Linked DNA regions of Methylosinus trichosporium OB3b. The protein of the gene in region 1 interacts with the protein of each later gene in a pairwise test. Links are inferred from orthologs where the notes say so. Each region holds a gene or a part of one and is shown in the gene's direction. Other genes may lie near its edges. The genes, in order: dnaE and dnaQ.

The links.
Region 2: the proteins of dnaE (region 1) and dnaQ interact in binary tests that used the Escherichia coli proteins (3 or more experiments, as listed by UniProt). The link is inferred for Methylosinus trichosporium OB3b from one-to-one orthologs.

Annotation. Positions count from the first base shown.
Region 1 is NZ_CP023737.1:347,877-356,957, reverse strand. Bases 4,823-8,867 are described here. They hold dnaE (DNA polymerase III subunit alpha), read left to right. Parts: upstream 4,823-5,214; coding sequence 5,215-8,667; downstream 8,668-8,867. Other genes in these bases: CQW49_RS01720 (phasin family protein), read left to right, coding at 4,823-5,030. Outside these bases: purH (bifunctional phosphoribosylaminoimidazolecarboxamide formyltransferase/IMP cyclohydrolase), read left to right, coding at 1-78; CQW49_RS01745 (polyhydroxyalkanoic acid system family protein), read right to left, coding at 213-542; CQW49_RS01740 (DUF2478 domain-containing protein), read right to left, coding at 543-1,097; CQW49_RS01735 (hypothetical protein), read left to right, coding at 1,274-1,984; CQW49_RS01730 (DnaJ domain-containing protein), read left to right, coding at 1,998-2,714; CQW49_RS01725 (D-alanyl-D-alanine carboxypeptidase), read right to left, coding at 2,774-4,414; more of CQW49_RS01720, read left to right, coding at 4,689-4,822; lipA (lipoyl synthase), read left to right, coding at 8,907-9,081. UniProt on the Escherichia coli protein: DNA polymerase III is a complex, multichain enzyme responsible for most of the replicative synthesis in bacteria. This DNA polymerase also exhibits 3' to 5' exonuclease activity. The alpha chain is the DNA polymerase catalytic subunit.
Region 2 is NZ_CP023737.1:2,665,815-2,673,629, forward strand. What follows is about bases 3,353-6,131. They hold dnaQ (DNA polymerase III subunit epsilon), read left to right. Parts: upstream 3,353-4,267; coding sequence 4,268-4,996; downstream 4,997-6,131. Other genes in these bases: CQW49_RS12825 (Maf family protein), read left to right, coding at 3,353-3,620; coaE (dephospho-CoA kinase), read left to right, coding at 3,646-4,245; secB (protein-export chaperone SecB), read right to left, coding at 5,016-5,510; CQW49_RS12845 (FxsA family protein), read right to left, coding at 5,655-6,128. Also shown: transcription termination factor Rho, read right to left, coding at 1-808; protoporphyrinogen oxidase HemJ, read right to left, coding at 1,068-1,487; hemE (uroporphyrinogen decarboxylase), read right to left, coding at 1,492-2,526; more of CQW49_RS12825, read left to right, coding at 2,988-3,352; CQW49_RS12850 (Tim44/TimA family putative adaptor protein), read left to right, coding at 6,354-7,043; mltA (murein transglycosylase A), read left to right, coding at 7,052-7,815. UniProt on the Escherichia coli protein: DNA polymerase III is a complex, multichain enzyme responsible for most of the replicative synthesis in bacteria. The epsilon subunit contain the editing function and is a proofreading 3'-5' exonuclease.

The DNA of each region.
Region 1 (9,081 bases):
GACAAGGACGTGATCGCCGCCGCCGACGAAGCCGGCCTCGCCATGGTGCTGACCGGAATGCGGCATTTCCGCCACTGAGGGTGTTTCGGCGGCGACGCATTCAGCCGCGATCGGGCGAGTTCTCCCATAGGGAGAAGGTGGCCCCGCGAAGCGGGGTCGCATGAGGGGAACCCCGTTCGCCGCGATTCGATTTCGCCAGACGCCGTAGCCGCTCACCCTTTCGGCGGCTTGTGCTCGATGCGCAGCGCGCTCTCCGCGCTCGCCGTCAGCACCGCCTGCACACGTCCGGCGAGCGCGGCGACCAGCCAGGGCAGGAACACCTCTATGCGCAGCGAATCGTTCATCACATCGATGCGCGCTGTGGTGGTCTGGCCCAGGGCGACGACCTTGAGATCGGCGCGGTCGCCGGTCCAGCTGATTTCCGAATGGGCGAGCTTCTCGATATAGGCGCTCCGCAGCTGCTCGACGCCCTCCGCGACCCGCTTGCGGGCGACCTCGGCGCCGAGCTCATGCGGCACGGTCACGACGATCGATTTCTGCATTCATTCTCTCCGGCTCGCGGGATCGGCGCGAAGGCGCCGCCACCACATCTCCAGCGCCTCCTCGCTCGGCTCGAGGAACTCGGCGAGCGGCCCGGCGAAGTCGCGCCATTCGGTGAGATAATGAGGCGAGACCGCGGTGACGACCGGAACCTTGGCGGCGATGGCCGCGCGAAAAGCGTCGGCGAAGCCGCCGCGCGCCGCCTCCTGCTTGCTGAATTTGCTGATGATCGCCAAATCGAGGCCCTCGGCGGCGGCGCGCTCGATCGCCGCGCAGGCCTGCGCCAGCTCGCCCGAATCGAGATTGCAGGCGACCGAGCCGGGCCCCAGATCCTGTGAGATGGCCGCGAGCGCGCCGCTGCCGACGTCGCGCAGCGCGATGCGGCTGCGTCCGGTCGAAGGATCGACGGAACGGGTCTGCGTGACGCCGGCGACGCGCGCGCCGGATTGGGCGAGGCGGCGCGCGAAACGCGCCATCAACGATTGAATGTCGGCGCTCGGCTCGCCGGGCAGGGCGGCGATGCGGGTCGCGACGAGGAGGGGGGCGTGATCGGTCATAGCTTGCGTCGGACTCCCTCGAAACGGCGCGATTTTTCGTTTCCCGGAGAAGATGTTCTTGTCTATCCTCCCCGGGCGGCGCCGGCGGATGAGGTCTCGGCGAGGCTCGCGCCTCTTGTCATTCCGCAGGTTCGCCCGATCTGATATAGACATTCAGAGACGCGACGTGAACTTCCGTGAGCGATGACGAGGGCAAGGCGCAGCTTCCACGCTCCGCAGGGTCGGGGGCGGTGGACGCGTTCATAGAAACGGCCCGGCGCGTCGCCGTCGACGCATCGGAGGATTGCGGCCGGCTGATCTTCGCGCTCGACGCCACGATGAGCCGCCAGCCGACCTGGGATCTGGCGCAGTCGATCCAGACCCGCATGTTCGACACCGCCGCCTCGCTCGGCGGCCTGCGCGTGCAGCTCGTGTTCTTCCGCGGCTTCGGCGAATGCCGGGCGTCGCATTTCGTCGACGGCGGGCAGGGGCTCGCAGCTCTGATGGCGAGAATTTCCTGCCGCGGCGGGCAGACCCAGATCGAGAAGGTGCTGCGCCACACGCTGGACGAAGCCGCCGGCAAACGCGTCGGGGCTCTCGTCTTCGTCGGCGACGCGATGGAGGAGAACGCCGACCGCCTGTGCGTCCTCGCCGGACGTCTCGGCCTCGTCGGGGTGAAGGCCTTCATGTTCCATGAAGGCGGCGACGCTACGGCGGGCGCCGTCTTCCGCGAGATCGCGCGGCTCTCGGGCGGCGCCTATGCCGCCTTCGACGCTTCGGCGCCGCGTCGTCTCGCCGAGCTTCTCGCCGCCGCCGCGGCCTATGCGGCGGGTGGGCGGCCGGCGCTGGAGCGTCGCGCCGGCGCCGGCGAGGAAGCGGCCCGGCTCTTGTTGGCGCAGATGGGGTGAGGAGCGCGCTTCGATGCCCATTCTGATCGGTTTTCTCGCATTGGTCGTTGCACTCTACGCGCTTCGCGCCTTCACCCGCGCCTCGCCGGCGACGCTGGCGCGGCTGGTGAAGCAGGCGGGCGGCGCGGGGGCGATCGCCCTCGGCCTGTTCTTCATTCTGCGCGGGCGCATCGACGCCGGATTGTTCCTGATCGCGGTCGGAGCCTTCGTCATCGGCGCCTTGACGCGCGGGGTGAAGCGTTTCGGGACCACCGGCCCCGGCGTCTCGCGCGTGCGCTCGGCGATGATCGAGATGGAGCTCGATCACGCGAGCGGCGCCGTCCGCGGCGTCATCCTCGCCGGCAAGGACGAGGGCAAGCGGCTCGACGCCTTGACCAAATCGGCGCTGATGGAGCTCTACCGCACCTGCCGCAGCGTCGACCCGGACGGCGCCCGCCTCCTAGAGGTGTATTTCGACCGCCGGTTTGCCGGATGGCGTCAGACAGGAGACGGTCGAAGCGACTCTGGGGGCGCCGACGCGGGCGGCGTCGGACCAAACCGTCGCAGCGGCACGATTACGGAAGATGAGGCCTATGAAATTCTGGGCCTGAAGAAGGGAGCGGCGCGCCAGGACATTGCGCGGGCGCATCGCGATTTGATGAAGAAGCTTCATCCGGACCATGGCGGGACGACCGATCTCGCGGCCCGGGTCAACGAAGCCAAGGAAGTCCTCATGCGGCGTCATCATTGAACGTCACTCTCGAGCTTACGCGTCACGCTTTTACGAAAAAGGGTTTGGTTCTCGAATCGTCAGTTCTTGGTCGCGAAGCAGGAAAATCCAGAGCGCTTCAACGTCTTGCAGGCGTCTTCCGCGCTTTTCTCCTCGAGCCCGGCGAAACGGGCGCGCCACAGGGTCTCCTTTCCTTTGTGAACCTTCTCGGTGAAGGCCTTGGCCGAGGGCGGCACGCCTCGGGCGCGGGCGCGGGAGAGCAGCTCCTGCGCTTTGTCGGCGTCGTCGGTGGCGCCGATCTGGATCATCCATCCCGAATGCGCGGGACGCGCGGCCTCGGCCTTGTGGCTCTCGCCGGCGTCGCGCGCGAGTTCTCGCTCCGGCGGGCGCGGCGCGGCCGGGGGCGTCGTCGCCGCCGCGATCGCCTCGCGGCGTCCCGGGCGCGTGGTGGAGCCGTCCGAGGCCGCATGGGCGCGCTCATGGCGAGTCGCGTGCGGCGCCGCGGCTTCGGCGGGAGCCTCGGCGCGCTTTTGGCCGCCGGGCACGAAGGCGGGGCGAATCTTGTCGAGCTTCTCGGCCTTGTCCTTCTCCGGGCTCGGGACGACGACCGGCGCAGGCGCGGGGGCGAGAGCGAGCGGCGCGACTGCCGCGGCGCGAACGACCGGAGCGGCCCGCTCCGACTGCGCCGCCGGCGCATCCTCCTCCTCGGCGACCACATCGGTCTCGGCCGGCGCGGCCGGCTCGTTCTCGGTGATGGCGCGCGCCGTGCGCGCCTGATCGCCCTCGCCGATATGCTGAGCGATGAGGCCGGCCATGATATGGTCGCGCGACGGGCCAGAGGTCCCGCCCAGCACCACCGCGACGATATGCCGGCCCCCGCGCCGCACCGAGCTCAGCAGGTTGAAGCCGGAGGCGCGCGTGTAGCCGGTCTTGATGCCGTCGACGCCTTCGATCTGGCCGAGCAGATGATTGTGGTTGCGGTGCGCTTGTCCGCGATAGGTGAAGCTATAGGTCGAGAAATAGCGGTAGTAGTGCGGGAAGCGGTCCTGGATCGCCCGCCCCAGCACAGCAAGATCGCGCGCGGTGGTGATCTGCGCGTCATTGGGCAGGCCCGAGGCGTTGGCGTAATGCGTGCGGGTCATGCCCAGCGAATGCGCCTTGCGCGTCATCAGCTCCGCGAACGCGTCCTCGTCGCCGGCGATGTTCTCGGCGATGGCGACCGCGATGTCATTGGCCGATTTGGTGACGACGGCCTTGATGGCGTTCTCGACGTCGATCGTCTGGCCGGGGGGAAGTCCGAGCTTGGTCGGAGATTGCGCGGCCGCATGAGCCGAGATCACCAGCGGCGAGTCGAGACGCAGCCGGCCCTTCTCCAGCTGCTCGAACAGCAGATAGAGCGTCATCACCTTGGTGATCGAGGCGGGATGGCGCAGCTCGTTCTCGCTGCGGCCATAGAGCGTGCGGCCGGTGTTGGCGTCGACGACGATCGCCGCGAAGGCCGGACCGCCGGCGCCGCGCCGCACCGCATGGGCGAGCTGAGCGCCGCCGTGATGATGCGACACATGCCGCAGGCCCGATGTGTGATGGCCGCGCCCATGGTGATGGCGGCGCGCCTGCGCCGGCGATGAGACGACGGCGGCTAGCAGCGCCGCCAGAGCGACGAAGCGAAAAATGGCCCATTTGCGCTGCATGAGCCGGCCGGCGACAGCGTCTTTCGTCATTGATCGGCCGTTCGTCATTTGCTCGCGATCCTGATTTTGCCCACGGTCTCGGCCCCGCTCGCCGCTGCGTTGCCGAAAAGACACATGATTACAATGCTAGGAATATGAGGTTACCCCCGGGTTAAGGCGAAATGATTTCCCTCGTGTGGTATTGCATCGCAACATACGTATTGACTTCGATTGTGCATCGCATATAAGGTTGGCCCCGTGATTGAGAGCGTGCGGATCGTTCGCCATGGGGCGGGGCCGCGCGATCGATACGAGGACGACACCGATGGTTGCCACTTTCGAGACCGTTCAGCAGCTGGGCAAGGAGCAGTTCGAGGCGGTGTCCGCGGCTACCGCCGCCGTCACCAAGGGCTGGCAGACGATCGCCGCCGAGGCCACCGATTATTCGAAAAAGTCGTTCGAGAAGAGCCGCCTGCTCGCGGAAAAGCTTATCGGCGTCAAGAAGATCGACGAAGCTCTGCAGCTGCAGTCGGACTTCGCCAAGGGCGCCTATGAGGATTTCATCGCCGAGGCGACCAAGATCGGCGAGCTCTATTCCAGCCTCGCCAAGGAAGCCTTCAAGCCCGTCGAGACGGCCGCGTCCAAGGTCTACACCTCGGCCGAGTGAGCCGGCGACGTCCTCGAAGCGTTCGGAACCCAACGCCGAGCAGATCCGTTCTGCTCGGCGTTCCCATTTTGCACGGCGGCGCCCGAAGCCTGTGGTCAATCGGCGCGGCTCGCCGCTCGATTATTGCCAATCCCTCCGCTGCGGCGCGATATGAGCCGTCCTATCTTCAAGGGAGCGGCAGGGAATGAGCGCGGGCGTCGGCTTCGTCCATCTGCATGTGCATACCGCCTTCTCGCTGCGCGAAGGCGCGCTGACGATCTCGCGCCTCATCGGCCTCGCCGAGAAGGACGAGATGCCGGCGCTGGCGATCACCGACAGCAATAATCTGTTCGGCGCGCTGGAGTTTTCCGAAAAGGCCGCCAAGGCCGGCCTGCAGCCCATTCCCGCCATTCAGCTCACTGTCGATTTCGGCGACGGAACGCAGAGCCTCACCGCGGACGGACGCGGCAATATCGTCCTCATCGCCAAATCCGAGGCCGGCTACGCCAATCTGATCCGGCTGGCGACATGCGCCTGGCTCGGGCCGGAGCTGGGCGAGACGCCGCATGTGACGATGGAGCAGCTGTCCGCGTCGAGCAGCGAGCTGATCGCGCTCACCGGCGGCCCCGAGGGCGGCCTCGACACGCTGCTCGCCCGCGGCCGGCCGGAACAGGCGCGCGCCCGGCTCGAGGCGCTGGAGCCTTTGTTCGACGGCCGGCTCTATGTCGAATTGCAGCGCCATGGCCTCGATCACGAGCGCCGCGTCGAGCCGCAATTGCTCGATCTCGCCTTCCGTCGCGGCCTGCCGCTGGTCGCCGCCAACGAGCCCTTCTTCGCCGCGGCCGAGGATCACGAGGCCCATGACGCGCTGCTCTGCATCGCCGACGGGACGGTGACCGGCGTCGCCGAGCGGCGGCGCCTCTCGCCGCAGCATTATTTCAAGACGCGCAAGGAGATGCTCGCTCTCTTCGCCGATCTCCCCGAGGCGACGGCGTCGACGGTGGAGATCGCCCGCCGAGTCGCCGTGCGGGCGACGAAGCGCAAGCCGATCATGCCGCGCTTCATGCGCGACGGGGAGGGCGGCGGCGAAGCGCTCGAGGTGATCGAGACGCGCGAGTTGCGCCGTCAGGCGCAGGAGGGGCTGGAGGCGCGGCTCGCGACGCATCCGCCGGCGCCCGGCCAGACGCGCGAGACCTATGAGGCGCGGCTCGCCTTCGAGCTCGACACGATCGAGAAAATGCGCTTCCCCGGCTACTTCCTTATCGTCTCCGACTTCATCAAATATGCGAAATCGAAGGGGATTCCGGTGGGGCCGGGGCGCGGCTCGGGCGCCGGCTCGCTGGTCGCCTATGCGCTCACCATCACTGATCTCGATCCTCTGCGCTTCGGCCTTTTCTTCGAGCGCTTCCTGAACCCCGAACGCATGTCGATGCCGGATTTCGACATCGACTTCTGCCAGTCGCGGCGCGAGGAGGTGATCGAATATGTCCGCGACCGCTATGGGGCGGACCGCGTCGCGCAGATCATCACCTTCGGCTCCTTCCTAGCCCGCGGCGTGCTGCGCAGCGTCGGCCGCGTGCTGGAAATGCCGCTCGGCCAGGTCGACAAGCTCGCTAAGCTGGTGCCGCAGAACCCGGCGAAGCCGGTGAGCCTCGCCGAGGCGGTCGCCGGCGAGCTGAAGCTGCGCGAGGCCATCGCCGAGGACGGCAAGGTCGCGCGCCTGTTCAAGATCGCCGGATCGCTGGAAGGGCTCTATTCCAACGCCTCGACCCATGCGGCCGGCGTCGTCATCGCCGATCGGCCGCTCGACACTCTGGTTCCGCTCTATCGCGATCCGAAGTCCGACATGCCGGCCACGCAGTTCAATATGAAATGGGCGGACGAGGCCGGGCTCATCAAATTCGACTTTCTCGGCCTCAAGACCCTCACCGTGCTCGCCACCGCCGTCGATCTGGTGCGCCGGCGCGTTGCGGATTTCGATCTCGCCGCCATTCCGCTCGAGGACCCCCAGACCTACGAAATGCTCGGACGCGGCGAGACGGTGGGCGTGTTCCAGCTGGAAAGCGCCGGCATGCGCAAGGCGCTGGTCGACATGCGCGCCGACCATTTCGAGGACATCATCGCCCTCGTCGCCCTCTATCGGCCGGGTCCGATGGCGAACATCCCGACCTATTGCGCGGTGAAGCTCGGCGACGAGGAGGCGGACTATATCCACCCCAAGATCGAGCACATCTTAAAGGAGACGTTCGGCGTCATCATCTACCAGGAGCAGGTGATGCAGATCGCCCAGGTGCTGTCCGGCTATTCGCTGGGCGAGGCCGATCTGCTGCGCCGCGCCATGGGCAAGAAGATCAAGGCCGAGATGGACGCGCAGCGCGAGCGCTTCGTCAGCGGCGCGGTGGAGCGGGGCCTCGAGCCGGCCAAGGCCAGCGAGATCTTCGATCTGCTCGCGAAATTCGCCGATTACGGCTTCAACAAGAGCCATGCGGCGGCCTATGCGCTGATCGCCTTCCAGACCGCCTGGTTCAAGGCGCATTATCCGGTCGAGTTCCTCGCCGCCTCGATGACGCTCGACAAGGGCAACACCGATAAGCTCGCCGAATTCCGCAATGAGGCGCGCCGGCTCGGCATCGCCGTCGAGCCTCCCTCGATCCGCCGCTCGGGCGTCGATTTCGACGTCGCCCCCGGCGCCGACGGCGCGCTGGCGATCCGCTATGCGCTCTCGGCGGTCAAGGGCGTCGGCGAGGGGCAGGCGGCCTCGATCGTGCGCTCGCGCGGCGACGAGCCGTTCCGCGGCCTCGGCGATTTCGCGCGGCGCATCAATCCGCGCGAGGTCAACAAGAAGGTGTTGGAGAATCTCGCCTGCTGCGGCGCCTTCGACGAGATGGAGAGCGACCGCGCCCGCGTCGTCGGCGCGATCGAGACCATCCTCGCCGCCGCCAACCGCACCGCCGAGGACCGCCAGCTCGGCCAAAATGCTCTGTTCGGCGGCGGCCCGTCCGAGGAGCTGGCGCTGCCCAAGGCCGAGCCCTGGACCGCTTCGGAGAAGTTGAAGCGCGAGTTCGACGCCGCCGGCTTCTTCCTCACCGGCCATCCGCTCGACTCCTTCGCCGGCGTGCTGGCGAAGCGGCGGCTCACGCGCTGGGCCGAGTTCACCGCCGCGGTCAAGCGCGGCGCGACGGCGGCGCGGCTCGCCGCCGTGGTGCTCGACCGCGCCGAGCGGCGCACCAAATCGGGCTCGAAAATGGGCATCGTCCAGCTCTCGGACGACAGCGGGCAATATGAGGCGATCCTGTTCCAGGAGGGCCTCACCCAATATCGCGACCTGCTCGAGAAGGGCGCGACCGTGATGGTGACGCTGAGCGCGAGCGTCGAGGGCGAGGACGTCCGCGCCCGCATCACCGCGGTCGAGCCGCTCGCCGCCGCGGTGGCGAAAACGCAAAAAGGCCTGCGCATCTTCCTGCGCGACGCCGCGCCGCTGGATAAGATCAAGTCGCGGCTGAGCGCGCGCGGCGAGGGCGAGGTGTCGCTGGTCGTGTCCCTGGAGCGTGGGGCGAGCGAGGTCGAGATCAAATTGCCGGGCGGTTATACGGTGTCGCCGGACATGGCCGGCGCCCTGCAAACGATCCCCGGCGTCACCGCCGTCGAGCATGTGTGACAAGGCGATCTAAAACATTAAGTTTTTAGTGCAAATACATGAAAACAATACATAAATTTGTTGAAGTTAAAGTATCGCATGAAGACTGAGCGCAGCGGCGTTCGGCCGCGCGCCCTTCTCGTCCGAGCGGATCGCGCTTATCTTCGGCGAGTGCGAGCCTGAAGGCTCGCGGTCCAAAGCGCGGCCCCCTGGACCGCGAGCCTTCAGGCTCGCACTATCGACCATCGCGCGGAACCTGCATGACCGTCCTCCTCGACCTGCTGAACGACGATCCGCGCAAGCCCGCGCGCCATCCCGAGAAGGCGCATCGACCGGATGCGCCGATCCTGCGCAAGCCGGAGTGGATCCGCGTCAAGGCGCCGGGCTCGGCCGCCTTCCGCGCGACCGATTCCATCCTCGCGGAGCAGGGGCTCT
Region 2 (7,815 bases), 2.3 Mb from region 1 along the record:
TGGAGTCGAGAAGGATCACCACGTCGCGACGATGCTCGACGAGGCGCTTGGCCTTCTCGATCACCATTTCCGCAACCTGCACATGGCGCACGGCCGGCTCGTCGAAGGTCGAGGAGACGACCTCGCCCTTCACCGAACGCTGCATGTCGGTCACTTCCTCCGGACGCTCGTCGATGAGCAGAACGATCAGATAACATTCCGGATGATTGGTGGTGATCGACTGCGCGATATTCTGCAGCAGCACGGTCTTGCCGGTGCGCGGCGGCGCGACGACCAGCGCGCGCTGGCCCTTGCCGATCGGCGCCACGAGATCGATGACGCGGGCGGAGAGATCCCTGCGGGTCGGATCCTCGATCTCGAGCTTTAGGCGCTCGTCCGGATAGAGCGGCGTCAGATTGTCGAAGGGGACCTTGTGCCGGATCTTCTCCGGGTCCTCGAAATTGATCGAGTTGACCTTCAGCAGAGCGAAATAGCGCTCGCCCTCCTTGGGGCTGCGAATCATGCCTTCGACGGTGTCGCCGGTGCGCAGGCCGAAGCGACGAATCTGCGAGGGCGAGACATAGATGTCGTCCGGCCCGGCAAGATAATTGGCGTCCGGCGAGCGCAGGAAGCCGAAGCCGTCCTGCAGCACCTCGACGACGCCCTCGCCGACGATCTCGACCTCGCGACCGGCGAATTGTTTCAGAATCGCGAACAGCAGCTCTTGCCGACGCATGAGCGAAGCATTTTCGACTTCATGCTCCTCGGCGAAAGCGAGCAGCTCGGCAGCGGATTTTGACTTCAGGTCTTGAAGCTTGATTTCCCCCATGTGGGACAATCCTCGACGAAATTTTCACGGTAGGTGGGGCTGTGGGACGCGGCAGGTGAGGGCGGGAAGCAAGGTCCCGAAGCGCCGGTCAGTTCCGGCGGTCGTCTGGAAGACGATCTGCCTGTGGTGAGCGATTCAAGCAATTAATCCGTTTCGCCGAAGAACGCAACACGAATGGGAACGCGTCGTGACGAATTTGTGAATCATTAAAAAAGTCAATAGCTTCGGCCGCGCGAGCGCGCGGCCTGCCGGAGCTCGCTCAGAAGGGCTTCACGATGACGAGAATCACGATCCCGATCATCAGCACGGTCGGCACCTCGTTGATCGCGCGATAGAAACCCGCCGGTCGCGTGTTGCCGTCGCGCGCGAAGACGCGGGTCAGATAGCCGAGATAAAAATGCGCGCCGGTGAGCAGCACGACCAGAGCGAGCTTGGCGTGGAACCAACCGGCGCCGTGAAACTCCCCCAAATAAATGAGCGCCAGCCCGGCGAGCCAGGCGACGCCCATGGCGGGCGCCATGATGTAGCGTGCGAGCCGCCGCTCCATCTTCTTGAACAGCTCCGCCTGCGCGCCGGTCCCGACCTCGGCGTGATAGACGAACAGCCGCGGCAGATAGAGGAGCGCCGCCATCCAGGCGATGATGGCGATCACATGAAGCGCCTTGATCCACAAGAACATCGCCTTATCCCCTGTTGCGAATGCGATCGACCAGACGGGCGACATGGTCGAGCGGCGTTTCCGGCAGCACGCCATGGCCGAGATTGAAAATATGCGGCCGTCCGGCGAAAGCCTCGAGGATGGCGTCGGTCTGCCGATCGAGCGCCTCACCGCCGGCGACGAGCGCGAGCGGATCGAGATTGCCCTGCAACGCCACGCCGCCGGAGACCTCGCGCGCGGCCCATTGCGGCGGGACAAAAGTGTCGAGCCCGAGCGCGTCGGCGCCGAGCCGTTGCGCGAGATCGGGAAGATGCGGTCCGGCGCCGCGCACGAAAGCGATGATCGGAACAGCGGGGCGGCGCTGCTTCAGCTCGGCGATGATCCGCTGCAACGGCGAGACGACCCAGCGCTCGAATTCCTGCGGCGGCAGCACGCCGGCCCAGCTGTCGAAAATCTGCAGCGCCTCCACGCCGGCGTCGATCTGGCGCGTGAGATAGGCGATGGACGCATCGACCAGACGATCGATCAGCCGGCCGAACGCCTCCGGATGGCGATAGGCGAAGAGCCGCGCCGGCGCCTGATCCGGGGTGCCTTCGCCGGCGATCATATAGCTCGCGACGGTCCAGGGCGCGCCGCAAAAGCCGATGAAGGCCACACGTTCCGGCAGCTCGCGCTTCACCCGGGCGATAGTCTCATAGACGGGAGCGAGCCGATCGGCGTCGAAAACCGGCGCCAGACGTTCGAGATCCTTCGGTTCGCCGATCGGCTCGAGCTTCGGACCATGGCCGGATTCGAACGAGACTTTCTGCCCGAGCGCGTCGGGAACGACGAGAATGTCGCTGAACAGGATCGCCGCGTCGAAGCCGAAGCGCTCGATCGGCTGCAGAGTGATCCGCGCCGCGATCTCGGGATTGTAGCAGGTGTCGAGAAAGCTCCCCGCATGGGCGCGCAGCTCGCGATATTCCGGCAGAAACCGTCCCGCCTGGCGCATCAGCCAGACCGGCGGAACCGGAAGCGCCTCGCCACGCAGGACGGCGATCAGCGGCTTCTCCTCACCCATGTCGTTCGGCCTCCGTTTCGAGGGCTCTCGGCATGCGCCTCGCATCCCGGAAAGAGGAGCTATCTCAAATCGACACAAAAAGAAAATTCAATCTTTAAGAGATTTTTTTGATTTTATTAACACTCGCTTCACGAAGGTTAATTTTCATCAACCTTTTGTCCACACCCTACGTACCGTGACCATGGCTGTAGGCAGGATGTCCACCCCTGTGCAAAATTCCATGAACAAATTTAATTATCAACGTGTTGTACGAGAACCACCCTGCGGATGGCGAGAGGATAGCAGAGAGTTTCGTCCATTCACGACCAAGGCGGCTCTTTCCGCCCCTGCCGACTCGCCTGTTGATCGATCGCGATCGATATGCGCAGCTATTCACAGGCCGCCGGCGCCATGGGCGATCTTATCCCCGCAATGCCGGGTTTTCCTTCGGCCCTGTGAATCCTTTTCGGCGAGGAGCGCGCGTGACCATCGAGCCCGGGGACTCTCTTTGGCGCCGGGGCGCGCCGCTGGCGCTCGCGTCGCAGAGCGCCGGCCGCCGGCTGCTCTTGCAGCAAACGGGCGCGGTCTTCGTCGTCGACCCGGCGGATGTCGACGAGCGCGCCATCGAGGCCCGAGTGGCGGCCGAGGGCGGGGGACCGGACGAGATCGCGGCGCGGCTCGCGCGCGAGAAGGCGCTGGCCGTCTCCGCCCGCCGTCCCGGCGCGCTGGTCATCGGCGCCGATCAGCTGGCGAGCTGCGAGGGGCGGCGCTTCGGCAAGCCAGCCGACAGGGAGGCCGCCGCGGCGCAATTGCGCTATCTGGCTGGCCGCACGCATCGCCTCCATTCGGCGGTAGCGCTCGCCCGCGATGGCGCGCTGCTGTTCGAGACGGTGGCGCACGCCGATCTGACCATGCGCGCGTTTTCGGACACGTTCTTGAGTCACTATCTCGACAGCGTCGGCGCGCGCGTCACGACGAGCGCCGGCGCCTATCAGATCGAAGGTCTCGGCGTTCATCTCTTCGAGCGGATCGAAGGCGACCATTCGACCATTCTCGGCCTGCCTTTGCCTCCGCTGCTCGAGGCGCTGCGGCGCGAAGGCGCGCTCCTCTCATGAGCGCGCGCGATTTCGGCGAGGCGTCATGCTGACCATCGGCCTCACCGGCTCCATCGGCATGGGCAAATCCACCACCGCCGACATGTTTCGCGCCGAGGGCGTCCCCGTCTATGATTCGGATCGCGCCGTCCATGAGATCTACAGCGGCCCCGACGCCGCACGTATCGAAGCGCTGTTTCCCGGGATCCTCGTCGACGGCGTCGTCGACCGCGCCGCGCTCGCCGCTCGCGTGCTCGGCGATGCGCAGGCTCTGCGGCGGCTCGAGGCGATCGTGCATCCCCTCGTGCTGGAGAAGCGCGCGGCCTTTGTCGAGGAGCGCCGCCGCGCCGATGATGCGCTCGTGCTGTTCGATATTCCGCTTCTCTTCGAGACCGGCGGCGACGCCGATGTCGATGTCGTCGTCGTCGTCACCGCGCCCGAGGAGGTTCAGCGCGAGAGGGTGCTGGCGCGCCCGGGCATGACGGAGGAGAAATTCGCCGCCATCCGCGCCAAGCAGACGCCGGACGCGGAAAAACGCCGCCGCGCCGATTTCATTGTTCATACCGATCGTGGAGTCGATTCCGCTCGCGAGCAGGTTCGGCTAATTCTACGCGAGCTGAAATCGCGCGAGCCGAAGGCGCGGTGATTTTTTCGATGAGGAGGCATTCATGCGCGAGATCGTCTTCGATACGGAGACGACCGGCCTCGATCCGGCCAAGGGCCATCGCATCGTCGAGATCGGCGCCGTCGAGATTTCCAATCTGATCCCGACCGGCCGCACCTTTCACTTTTATCTCGATCCCGAGCGCGACATGCCGGAAGAGGCGTTTCGCGTGCATGGGCTGTCGACCGCCTTCCTCACGGGACAGAAAAAATTTCGCGAGATCGCCGAGGCTTTTCTCGAATTCGTCGCCGATGCGCAGCTCGTCGCCCATAACGCCGAATTCGATATGCGCTTCGTCAACGCCGAGCTCGCAATGCTCGGCCTCGAGGCGATCGCGGCTGATCGCGTCGTCGACACTCTGACGATCGCCCGCCGGCTTCATCCCGGCGCCGCCAATTCGCTGGACGCGCTGTGCCAGCGTTATGGCGTCGATTCCTCTCGCCGCGACAAGCACGGCGCTCTGCTCGATTCCTATCTGCTGGCGGAGGTCTATGCCGAGCTGATGGGCGGGCGCCAATCCGCTCTCGTGCTGCAGACCTCGGTCGCCGCAGCGGCGCAGGATCTCGGCGCCGATCTCTTGCGCAGCCGCCCCGCGCCGCTCGCGCCGCGTCTCGCAGAGGAGGAGATCGCGGCGCATGAGCGCTTCGCCGCGACGCTCGGCAAGGCGCCGATCTGGAGCCGCTATCTCACGCCCGAGCCGGAGGCCGAGGCGTCTCGCGCCGTCGGCGCGTGACGCTCGCGGCCGCCGCCGCTCAATTGGCGTTGGCGGGGGGCTGCTGCTGCTCCGCGAATTGCGCGGCGCGCTGCTGATACAGCGCCATGAAGTCGATGGGGTCGATGTAGAGCGGCGGAAAGCCGCCGTTGCGCGTCGCGTCGGCGACGATCTGGCGCAGGAAGGGGAACAGCAGCCGCGGGCATTCGATCATCACGATGGGATGAATCTGCTCCTGCGGAATGTTCAAGAGGCGGAACACGCCGCAATAATCGAGCTCGAATTTGAACATCAGATCGGGGCCCTGGCCGGCCGAGGCCTCGAGCGTCACCGACACCTCGAAATCCGTGGGCGCGAGCTGGCGGGCGTTCACATTGACCTGAATGCCGATGTCGGGCGCCGCTTCGCGCGGGCCGAGGGAACGCGGCGCATTGGGGTTTTCGAAGGAGAGGTCCTTCACATATTGCACCAGCACATTGAGCGCGGGCCCTTCCGCCTGGCCGGCGCCGGCGCCGCTTCCATTCGTGTCGGTCATCGTTGAGCTCCTTGCCGATTTCGGCTCCCGAACGGCGCGAACCCGATCGTCCCTCGCCACGGCGCCCGCGTAACATGCCTCCTTTCGAGCGACAACGGGAATCGGCGCGCGGAGAGAACGCGCTCCGATCGAACGGAAAACCCTCTACGCCGCTCCGGCCGGCGGCGCGCGGCGCGCCGGAGCCCGGCGCTTGCGCGGCTTTTCCTCGGTGACGGCCTTCCATTCATTCGGCGAAAGATCGATGGTTCTCGGTCCCTTGGTCGCCTCGACCTTGCCGCGCAGGCGGTCGGCGAGGCGCGCGCGCACAGAGGGCGCCTTCAGAGCGAGGCCGACGAGATCGGAGGCGAAGCCGGGCAGAATGAGCAGCAGGCTGCCGAAAGCCTCTATGCCGCCCTCGAGCAGATTGGCGCCGCGTCCCGTCTCCGCTTGCGGCTGCGCGAGGCGCTGGCGCAGATAGACGAACAGGCGCTTCACATCGGCGAGGCCGAGCAGCGTCGTGCCGACGCCGAGCATGACGGCGGCAATGACGCCGAGCACCTGCACGACGAAGACGAAAGCGATGATCTCGATGGCGAGCCAGGCCGCCAGCACGTAAGCGACGAGCTTCGACTTGTTCACGATCGTCCTCCGTTTCGGCGGATCGGCCGAGTTCGACCGAGAAGCCCGGCTGTCCCGAGGGGCGCGGCGAGCGACCCGATAGAGTGTCGAGGGCGCTCGAGCCGTCCTCGCGGGGATGAGGAAAATGCGATTCCTGCGAGCTTGCGGCCTGATCGCAGGGGCTTGATTCGTGACATTTGGGTTGCGACATGATACGCGACAATCCTTCCGACCGGGAGACGCCCTTTGCCGGCCAATGAAGCTTTCGATCCCTCGATCCTCGTTCTCGCCGCGCTAGCGGCTTTCGTCGTATGGAAATTATGGTCCGTGCTCGGCGTCCGAACCGATCGCGAGAACTCCGCCGCGGGTCGCGTTCCGAGTCCCGGTCGGCGCTTCGGCGTCGTTCCGCCGCCCGCGAGCACGGGTTTCGCCGCTCCGCCCCAGGATCAGAGCCGTTGGGACGGTCTCGCGGAGCCGGGAAGCAAGGGCTGGGCGGGGCTCGACGCCCTCGCCGCCGCCGACCGCGGTTTCGACGCGAAGAATTTTCTCGAAGGCGCGAAGAAGGCCTATGAGCTCGTGGTCGAATCCTTCGCCAAGGGCGACCGGGAGATGTTGCGCAATCTCCTCGCCAATGATGTCTATGACAGCTTCGCCAAGGCCATAGCGGCGCGGGAGCAGCGCGGCGAGAGCGCCGAAGCCCGGGTCGTCGCGATCGAGACGGCCAGCGTCGAGGACGCCCAGGTCGAGCGCGGCCGGGCGCAGGTCGCCATACGTTTCGTCGTGAAGCTGATCTCGGCGCGCCGCGACAGCGCGGGAGAGGTGATCGAGGGCGACGTCGAACGCCCGATCGACATCACCGATCTGTGGACATTCGCGCGTGACATCTCCTCGCGCGACCCGAATTGGAAGCTGGTCGCGACCGAAACCATTCACTAGAGCCGCGCGTGGGCCTGCCCGTCGATCTCGAGCCGATCGCTTTCGACGTGCTCGCCGGCTTCGCCGAGGATGATCTCTGCGAGGCGTTTCGTGTGTTCCGCCGATCGGCGGAGGCGCTCGTCGGCAAGGTCGCGGTTCTGCGGCCCGGCGTCGGGCCCGATGCGGCGCTGCTGCGCGTCTGCCGCGCCGCGCTCGCCGACGCCGAGGCGGCGAGCGCGCAAGACGCGGCGCGACGCTTCTTCGAGCAGACATTTCGTCCGCACAGGCTGCGCGGCAACGGCTTCGTCACTGCTTATTACGAGCCGGTCATCGCCGCGCGCCGATCGCCGGACGCCGAATTCGCCGTCCCGGTTCCGGCGCGTCCGGCCGATCTCGTCACCCTCAATGACGCGCCGATCGCCGGCGAGAATGGCGAGCCTCTCACCAGCGCGCGGCGACGCGGCGATGGCGGCCTCGAGCCCTACCCCGACCGGCGCGCGCTCGAGGACGGTCCGGAGGCGGCGACGCTGCGGCCGATCGCCTTCCTGCGCGATCGCGTCGAGCTGTTTCTGCTGCAGGTGCAGGGCTCCGGCCGGCTGCGCTTCGCCGATGGAAGCGAGCTGCCGGTCACTTATGACGGTCGCAACGGCCGGCCTTATACGTCGATCGGCCGGGTGCTGATCGAGCGAGGGATCGTCGCCGCCGATGTGATGTCGCTCGACGCGCTGAAAGCGGCGATTCGGGCGATGGGCGCGGGGCCGGGCGAGGCCGGCGCGCGGCTGATGCAGGAGAA